DNA from 2 places in the Marinitoga hydrogenitolerans DSM 16785 genome. Region 2 is predicted to be linked to the other one. Evidence: riboswitches for the same ligand, from Rfam matches in the RefSeq annotation. Region 2 holds a riboswitch; the other holds the start of a gene.
The links. Region 2 has a riboswitch for cobalamin ahead of BUA62_RS03675 (ABC transporter substrate-binding protein). Riboswitches for the same ligand answer to the same signal wherever they lie in the genome.
Positions count from the first base shown of each region.

Region 1: another riboswitch for cobalamin. It lies ahead of BUA62_RS08000 (ATP-grasp domain-containing protein); the one in region 2 lies ahead of BUA62_RS03675 (ABC transporter substrate-binding protein).

Region 1 is NZ_FQUI01000028.1:24,718-29,133, forward strand. Features, by position in the region: gene BUA62_RS07990 (aspartate-alanine antiporter-like transporter) at 1-231, opposite strand, end outside; gene BUA62_RS07995 (succinate--CoA ligase subunit alpha) at 241-1,077, opposite strand; gene BUA62_RS08000 (ATP-grasp domain-containing protein) at 1,070-2,095, opposite strand; cobalamin riboswitch at 2,150-2,324, opposite strand; gene BUA62_RS08005 (hypothetical protein) at 2,423-3,895, opposite strand; partial or broken gene BUA62_RS08010 (transposase) at 4,137-4,416, opposite strand, start outside.
Region 2 is NZ_FQUI01000008.1:2,410-6,825, forward strand. Features, by position in the region: gene BUA62_RS03665 (ABC transporter ATP-binding protein) at 1-383, opposite strand, end outside; gene BUA62_RS03670 (FecCD family ABC transporter permease) at 380-1,333, opposite strand; gene BUA62_RS03675 (ABC transporter substrate-binding protein) at 1,390-2,274, opposite strand; cobalamin riboswitch at 2,328-2,497, opposite strand; gene BUA62_RS03680 (LVIVD repeat-containing protein) at 2,628-4,416, opposite strand, start outside.

The DNA.
Region 1 (4,416 bases), on a different contig from region 2:
CCCAACAGATGATATAAATAAAATTAAAGAAAAAAGGAAAAATTGTTTAAAATCCTTATTCATGCTGTTTATTATTTCTAAGTTATTAGAAAATTGGCTGGTAGTATACCAGCCAATTAATAATCCACTAAACAAGGTTCCAGAACTACCCAATTTAAAGTTCTTTATTTTTATTTTCCCAATTAAAATTCCAGATAATATAGTTAAAAATAGTAAAATATATGTATTCATACGTCCTCCTCATATTAATTCTGGTATATTTTTAATTACTTTTACCCCTAATTTTTTTAATTTTTTTTCTTTATATTCAATGCTCCCTTCATAACCATCCAAAATAGCACCAGCGTGTCCCATTCTTTTTCCTTTTGGTGCTGTTCTGCCTGCAAAAAATACTTTTATATCACCATTATAACCTTTTTTTAATGCATATTCAATACCATTCACTTCATCATTTCCGCCAATTTCACCGATTACTACAACCTTTTTAATATTTTCATTCATTATATATTCCATTGCCTCAGCTACTGATGTACCTATTATTGGATCACCACCTAAACCTATTCCAATTTTAATACCTGTTGAATATTTAGAAAGGTAATTTGAAATTTCATACATTAAAGTTCCGCTTTTTGATATCACTGCAATATCTCCCGGTTTAAATGCTCTTTCTGGCATAATTCCAATTTTTGATATTCCAGGAAATATTACACCAGGGCAATTTGGTCCAATTATTCTAACATCATTATCTTTTGATATTTTGTATATATCAAGCATATCCTGTTGTGGTATATGTTCTGTTATAATAATAATTTTTTTCACCCCAGCATTTATCGCTTCAAAAACTGCATTTTTTGCATAAGGAGCGGGAACAAATACTACTGAAGTATCTACACGAAATTTATTCACTGCATCATACATATTACTTAAAACTTCTACTCTATGTAATTTTTTTATTATATTATTTTTCGAAACACCACAAACAATATTAGTTCCATAATTTAACATTTTTTCTGTATGTAATCTCCCATATTTTCCTGTTATTCCCTGGACACATATTCTTTCTCTTCCATTAATCATGAATTTTCACCATCCTTACTGCATCTAAAATCATAGAATACATGTCTTCATAATAGCTTAATTCATTTTCTTTCAGTATTTTTTTTGCATTTTCCTCATTTGTTCCAGTTAATCGTATAAACAAACTAATTTCTGGATTTTGTTTTTTAAATTCTACTAAACCATTTGCTATTTCATCGCACTTTGTTATTCCGCCAAATATATTTAATATAATTCTTTTTATTCCATAATCCTTTAATAAATTTAGAGCCTGTATTGTAATCTCTTTTTCTGCTCCTCCCCCAAGATCAAGAAAATTTGCAGGTTCTCCGCCAGATAATTTTACAGCATCCATTGTAGCCATAACTATACCTGCACCACAACCAATTATTCCTATATCGCCATTTAATTTAACAAAATGAAAAGGATATTTTTCTTCTAAAAATTCCTTTGCCCATTCTTGTCTAAATATCGCATTATCATCTAAATGCATTACACTATCAAGTGCATATATTACCCCTTCATTATCTTCAACCAATGGATTGATTTCTAATAAAGTTAAATCCTTTTCTCTAAATAATTTTCTTAGATTTGGAATAATTTTTTGTATTTTTTCTGGTAAAAATTTTTCGTAATTTTCAAATGTTGCTTTTATTATACTATTTTTATTTTCTTCTATATCAATTCCTCCATTTTCAGAATATAATATAATAATATCTTTTTTTTCTCTATCTAGAACAAGAGAAATATAATATTCTTTTTCAAAAGGTATCATTTCTTCGATTAGGACACCATATGGTTTCTCACCTTTAATTTCCTTTTTTAACAGGACATTTGCTTTAGATATAAATTCATTTTCATCTTTGGCAAATAATACACCACCTGATTTCATACGACCTCCAACTAATACTTGCGATTTTAATACTGCAGGAAGAAATTTAATTTCAATATCCTTTTCTTCCTTTACTAGGTATGACACTGGAATTCTAATACCATACTCTTTTAAAAATTTTTTCCCTAAAAACTCTTGAACTTTCATATAGCCACCTCCTATAAAAATAAAAATATTATCCCAATTGCCCTCGCAAATGGGATTACCCTGGAATTAAAGGCAGGTCTCCCGACTTCTGGATCTCCCTACTTCCAGCGCCTTCCCAGTTTATACCAGTGGCTTTTGCTGGTTTCGTCCCCAGTCACGGTGGCGGGGCCGTGATGGATTTTCACCGTCTTCCCTATTAAGATTACTCACCTTTAATTCCGGAGGTATTTACTTTTCATCAAAATTGTATCATATAATAAAAATCATATCAAATTAACCAAGTAATAGTTAAAGAAAAAAGCGCCTTTTCAGGCGCTTCATTAATAGTTAAAACACATATTCTTCATTATCTACTTTTACATCTACATTATTTATTTCTACATTATATTTTTTCCCATTTTTTTCATATGTACCTATAAAAACTCCATTATAATATTCTCCATTAAAAAGTCCACCTTTTAATTCTGCATTTTCTATTTTAATCTTACCATCTTCAGTATAAGACAATACTGTTTTATTATTAGAAATACTTTTAACCGCTTTATTTTCTTCTGATACCTTTTCTAAAGTCATGTGGAACCAGGGTACTTTATCTCCTTTCTTTATAGTTAATCCATACACTACAGTAATTTCGTCTTCAGCATCATATGATGTGCGAGTACCATAATATGTAGTTGCACTTTCACCATCCTGTTGTATTTCAGTTACTTCAAAGTATTTGTAATTGTCGTTAGAAATATCCTCAACCTCTTCTAAATTTTCCCATAATGTGAATTTGTTTAAAAAATAATCACCATTTTCATTATGGTCTCTTAAATTATCACTACCATAAGCTGTACCAGAAAATCCATAATGTTGATTATTCTTCTTTCTAAAAACCAATGTTAATTCACTTAATTCTTTTTTCATTCCTTCACTTTTATTTCTTTGGATTGTTTCATATTTATAACGTTCCTTTTTTCTTTCTATTTTTATTATACCACTACCCACATCATCTTTTTCAGCATACCATCTTTCGCTCTCTTTAAAAGAACATTTAGAATAATCGCCGAGATCAAATGTTGATTTTGTATGAATCCACCAAGTCCCTGTAGAATTTTTTGTCGGTTCTTCAAATGAATCAAAAATATAATCATCAATATTTTCCAAAAAGCTTGGAAATTCTTTATTATCATCTAAAAATAGGGAATAACCTTCATCTTCTATATTTCTACAAAAATCAATAACTTCTTCGTGTTCTGTGGATAAATAATATTCATTTTCACTAACATATTTATCAATATATTTGATAATATTTTCATCATAAAAATCAACAATATACCATGCATTTTCACTTACTGTATATTTTTCAATTCGTTCAAAAAGATAAGAAGAAATTTTTGGTAAAATATGTAGCTCAATTTTAAAATCACCATCAATATCAAGTTCTTCATTTCTCTTCATTATGAAATAGGAATAATAATTTGTATCACCATTGTAGTCATCAAAATATCCTTCTTCAGGAACTCTAATCTCATCTCCGGCATTGGATCTGCTGTTGAAAAAAACTAAAGGTGTAGCTTCTCCTATAATCTCAGAAAAAGAACCAGCATTGTATTGGATTGTTTTTGTAACAACAGGCTTTTTTGGAGCAAGACTTTCAAATAATTCAATAACAGATTTGTATTTGTTAACTTCCAACATTTCTTTAGCTATTGTTGCATTAGTTTTTTCTGAAACACCATCATTTTCTTTAACCAAACAACTTGTTAAAGAAACTAATAACAGTAATATTACTAAAAAAACACTTACTTTTTTCATAAAAAACACCCCGCAATAATTATATAATTTTATATATATATTATACTATTTTTTACATATATTTTATATTAAGATAATGTAAAGTGTAAGTTGTTTTTTTCTATATGTTTAAATATATATACATTGATTCTAGAAACTCCAAAAATTGTGATTGTATATATTAATTAAACATCTAATTCTCAACCAATAAATGGCTCTTTCCAAAGTTACTTGAATAAACTGTGATTATGCTTAGATTAGTTTAATTATGTTCAATCAACAGAATTTTATTTTTTAATGTTTCAAATTTACATCTTCCATACATCATTCTTTTTATTAATTTTATTTTGTTTATTTTTCCCTCTGCTAAGCCATTACTATATTCAAATTTTATTGCGTTTTCTACTGCTACAATGTCTCGTTTTATTCCATGTATGAAACTCTGTATCCCTTGAATAGAACTTTTTTCATATTTTTTTATCCAATTATGTAATTTTTCTGTGCTTTTGGAAAATAGCACTTTTTTGAATTCTTTTACTGCT
Region 2 (4,416 bases):
AAAGTCCATGTATTTGTCCTTTGCATAACTTCTTCTATTATTTCTTCATCTTTTGAAAATAATGTCTCATATGGAATCCTACCAGAAGAAATGATATTTTCTACTGTAAAATCAAAGGATGTAAAAAATTCCTGTGGAACTACTGAAATTTTTTTAAACAATTCTTTTTTCGAATAATTCTCAATATTCTTCTTGTTTATTATAATTTCGCCATTATCTTTCTTTTCTAAATTTGTTAATAATTTTAAAACCGTAGTTTTTCCAGAACCATTCGGTCCTATTATAGAAACAAATTCCCCTTTTTCTATATACATATAATCTATATTTAATTTAAAATGTTCATTATATGAAAACTTCAAATTTTTTATCTCTAAAATTTTCATATTTTTCTTCCTCTTTTCATTATTAAAATAAAAATCGGAGCTCCTACTATAGATGTTGTAACTCCTATAGGTAATTCTGTAGGTCTGAATAAATATCTGGAAAACAAATCAGCATACCCAAGAAAAATACCCCCATATATCAAAGAACCAATTGTTGAAAAATATATGTCAGGCCCTGTTAATTTTCTTACAAGATGAGGAATTATCAGTCCTACAAAACCTATTATTCCAGCTTTAGAAACAACTACAGATACTGAAAGAACATTTATAACTAATACTATTAATTTTATTTTTTCTGGGTTTATACCTGAAAAAATAGATATATCATCTCCCATAGCCACTACTTCAATATGTTTTTTAAAAATAAAATTCACTAAAACTTGAAGTACAAGAAATATACTTAATATAATTAAATCTGACCAGACAATATTACCAGTACTTCCCATTAACCAAAAATTGACATGTAATAAATTTTGCCAGAATAACACAGTAAATAATGTTGAAATTGAATTGAATACAAAACCTACAATAACTCCACTTAATATTAACGACACTACAGGTATCTTTTTACCCTCTTTAGCTAATGTAAAGGTTATCAATGTTGCGATTAAGGCAAAAACAAAAGCGAAAAATTCTATTCCAAAAGGTAAATTTATTCCATATACACTTTTTAACGCTGTATATATCACAGCACCAAAACTCGCCCCAGAAGAAATTCCTATAATAAAAGGATCTGCAAGAGGATTTTTTATAATCATTTGAAAATCATTCCCAGCTATTGCCAATATAGCCCCAATCAACAATGTACCAAGTATTCTTGGTAATCTTAAATTGAATATTATTCTATTATATAATGAATTCTGTGATTTATCAAAAAAAGCAAGTATTATATCTCTAAAGGGTATTTTTACTGCCCCTAACGATATGAATAAAATTATCGATAATAACACAAAAGAAATTCCCATAATAAGGTGAAAAATCGGGGAAAATTCCCCCGATTTTAATTTCATTTATTTTCACTGAAGAGGTTATTAAGCTCTCCCAATAAATCTATTAAGCCTGTGTTTGGTAAAGATGCTTTATTCCCGTCAATAATAAACACCTTATTATTTTTTACAGCATTAATATCATTAAATTGATCAGCATTCATTATCAAATCATAAGCACCTTTATCTCCAGGATAATAAGAAGGAACCAAAATTATATCCGGATTTTCTTTTACAACAAATTCAGGTCCAACAGCAAACCAACCATTATTCCCAGTATATGGTGCAGTGATGTTTATACCTCCAGCATATGATATTAATTCATTTAAATATGATCCTGTGCCACATGTCCACATTTGGGACACACTGCCATATGCAGAAAGATATATAACCCTTGGTTTTTCTTTCCATGTAAATGTGTTTTTTGCAATATTTAGCATTCTCGTTCTTAATTTTTGCGCATAATCATGAGCAGTTTTTTCTTTTCCCAGAATAACTCCCACAAGAGATAAATCTCTAAACATTTCATTTAATGTAGTTGGATTAATCACAAATACTTTTATACCATATTTTTCTAATTTTAATACTTCTCCTTCTTGAAAACCACCGGTTAATAATACAACATCTGGATTTAGAGAAATTATTTTTTCAACATTTAAAGGAAACATATTACCTATTTTTTCTACATCAGTAATGTATGAATCAAAATCCGTAACTCCAACTACTTTATCTTTCTCACCCAATTTTACAATAAAATCTGAAATTGCAGGTGCTGCAACAACTATTTTTTCCACCTCTTTGTCAAATTTCACTACTCTTCCTAAATCATCCACCAGAGTTACAGGTTGAAATGCAAACAAAGATAATGATAACACCAATAACAACGTCAAAAATACCTTTTTCATATATAATCCCTCCTATAAAAAATCTATTTTCCATCTTCTTTTCGCGAGAAGATGGAACAAATCCCTTTAAAGCAGGTCTCCCGGCTTATGGATCATTCTACTCCCAGCGCCTTCCCAGAGAAATGTTTCCAGTGGCATAAGTGCTGGTTTCGTCCCCACTCACGGTGGCGCGACCGCAACGGATTTTCACCGTTTTCCCTTAACTTTAAAGGAATTTTATTTAATTGTCAGTGATATTATAACATGAAAAATACGCAATGTAAATATTAAAAGTAAAAATTAAAAGTAAATATTAAAATATCCTTTTTCTGAAACATAAAAAATCCCCGGGAAAATCCCGGGGCATATTAAACTTATTGATTTGCTGCTATTCCACCAATTAAATTATACCAATTTAAATCTTTATCTGGTGTATTACTAAATGGACTTGGCCCAAATTCAAAATCAGGTGTAGTATTATAATCATAACTGAATATTAATATTCCATTTAAAGAATCTGACAATACGGCTTTATCTACCCAAGCTGTTGCATCATTATAAATCGTAACATCCATTGCAGAACCTTGTGTATCATACATATCAACTATTTTATTATTATCCGAATCTCCATCAGGATATCTTCCATCTGAATTATCTAATCCTATTAAATCTGCCGGATCTACTTGGAATGATATAATACCTTTATTACCTGCTGATAATAAGTAATAATCAAATCCACCGTTAGAACTTGAATATACTACATCTGTTATCATAGCATCTTCAAATCTTACAGCATACTTATCAGAAGTGGTGTTACCATCTGTTGGTCCATCTTCACTAAATTTTCCATTTGCAGTGTTATATTCTTTTAATACAAAACCTGCACTACCATCTGCTACAACAACAAAATCGGCTATATTTGATACTTCAATTGAAAACGCATAACCATCTGTATCATATCTTTCAACAAAAGTTAAAGCATTTTCTGCTGCATATGTTAATGAACCTATCCCATCATCACCAAGAGCTGCAAATATTATATTATTTGTTACATCTTTAGCTAAATCAACTACTACTTTTCCATCAACACTAACATTTTTATCATAAACTGGCGCTCCTGCAGAAGCTATATTAATAATTGCAATTCCAGCTGCACTATCGGCTACATATAAATATGTATTGGCTGTTTCTGAAGGCAATAATGAATATGCATACCCATCTGTATCTACATAATTATTAGTTAAATATGGTGGATTATCTGCTGTCCCACTTACACTACCATCATCTAAAACATTTCCATCTCCATCACTATCTAAGTCTATTACAGAAACTCCTGCAGCTCCATCTGCTACATATAAATATCTAGTTCCATCAAACCAAACATCTTCTGCTGAACCTCTTGTTTTTACTACCGCTATTATGCTTCCATCATTCTTCAATATTCTAACTCCTCCAGATTTATCTGCTACAATTATAGCAACTTCATTTGCATCTAAAATTCCACTTTCATTATAATCTGTTTCAATTACAATACTTTTTCTTGCATTCATTCCTACTAAACTATTTGCGCCAACTGTATCTGCATCATATGGTGCTGATACTAAATCATCCATTATACTTAAATTAGAATCCATTTTTACTAATCCATTAAAACTATCAAAAATATAAATTGTTGAACCATCTATATCTAATGATTTTGCATATCCATTTGTACCTTTTACTCCAACATAAGAAAGATCAGATTTTTTCAATTTAACAATACCCATCGTCCCATCTGCAACAAATAAGGCATCTTCAATTGTTGAATAAACTGCATCTTCTGCATATCCTGGTGTGTCAAAACTATATAATGCTATAACATTATTTTCATCTGTAACATCATATTTTATTACTCCTTTGTCTTTTGCAGTAGCATAAATATATTTATTAGACCCTTCTGTTTCAAAAATAACGCTATTTATATCAACCGAATTAGAGTTATTATCAGTATTTATACTTGTTATCAATATTGGATTTGAATAATCAGATATATCTAATAACAATAGACCTTCTGTTCCTGCTGCAACATATGCAATTGTTCCATCATATGTTATGTCATAAGTTTTACCTGTTACACTATAACTTCCCAATAATTGGAAATCTGTATCTCTTGCACCATCACCT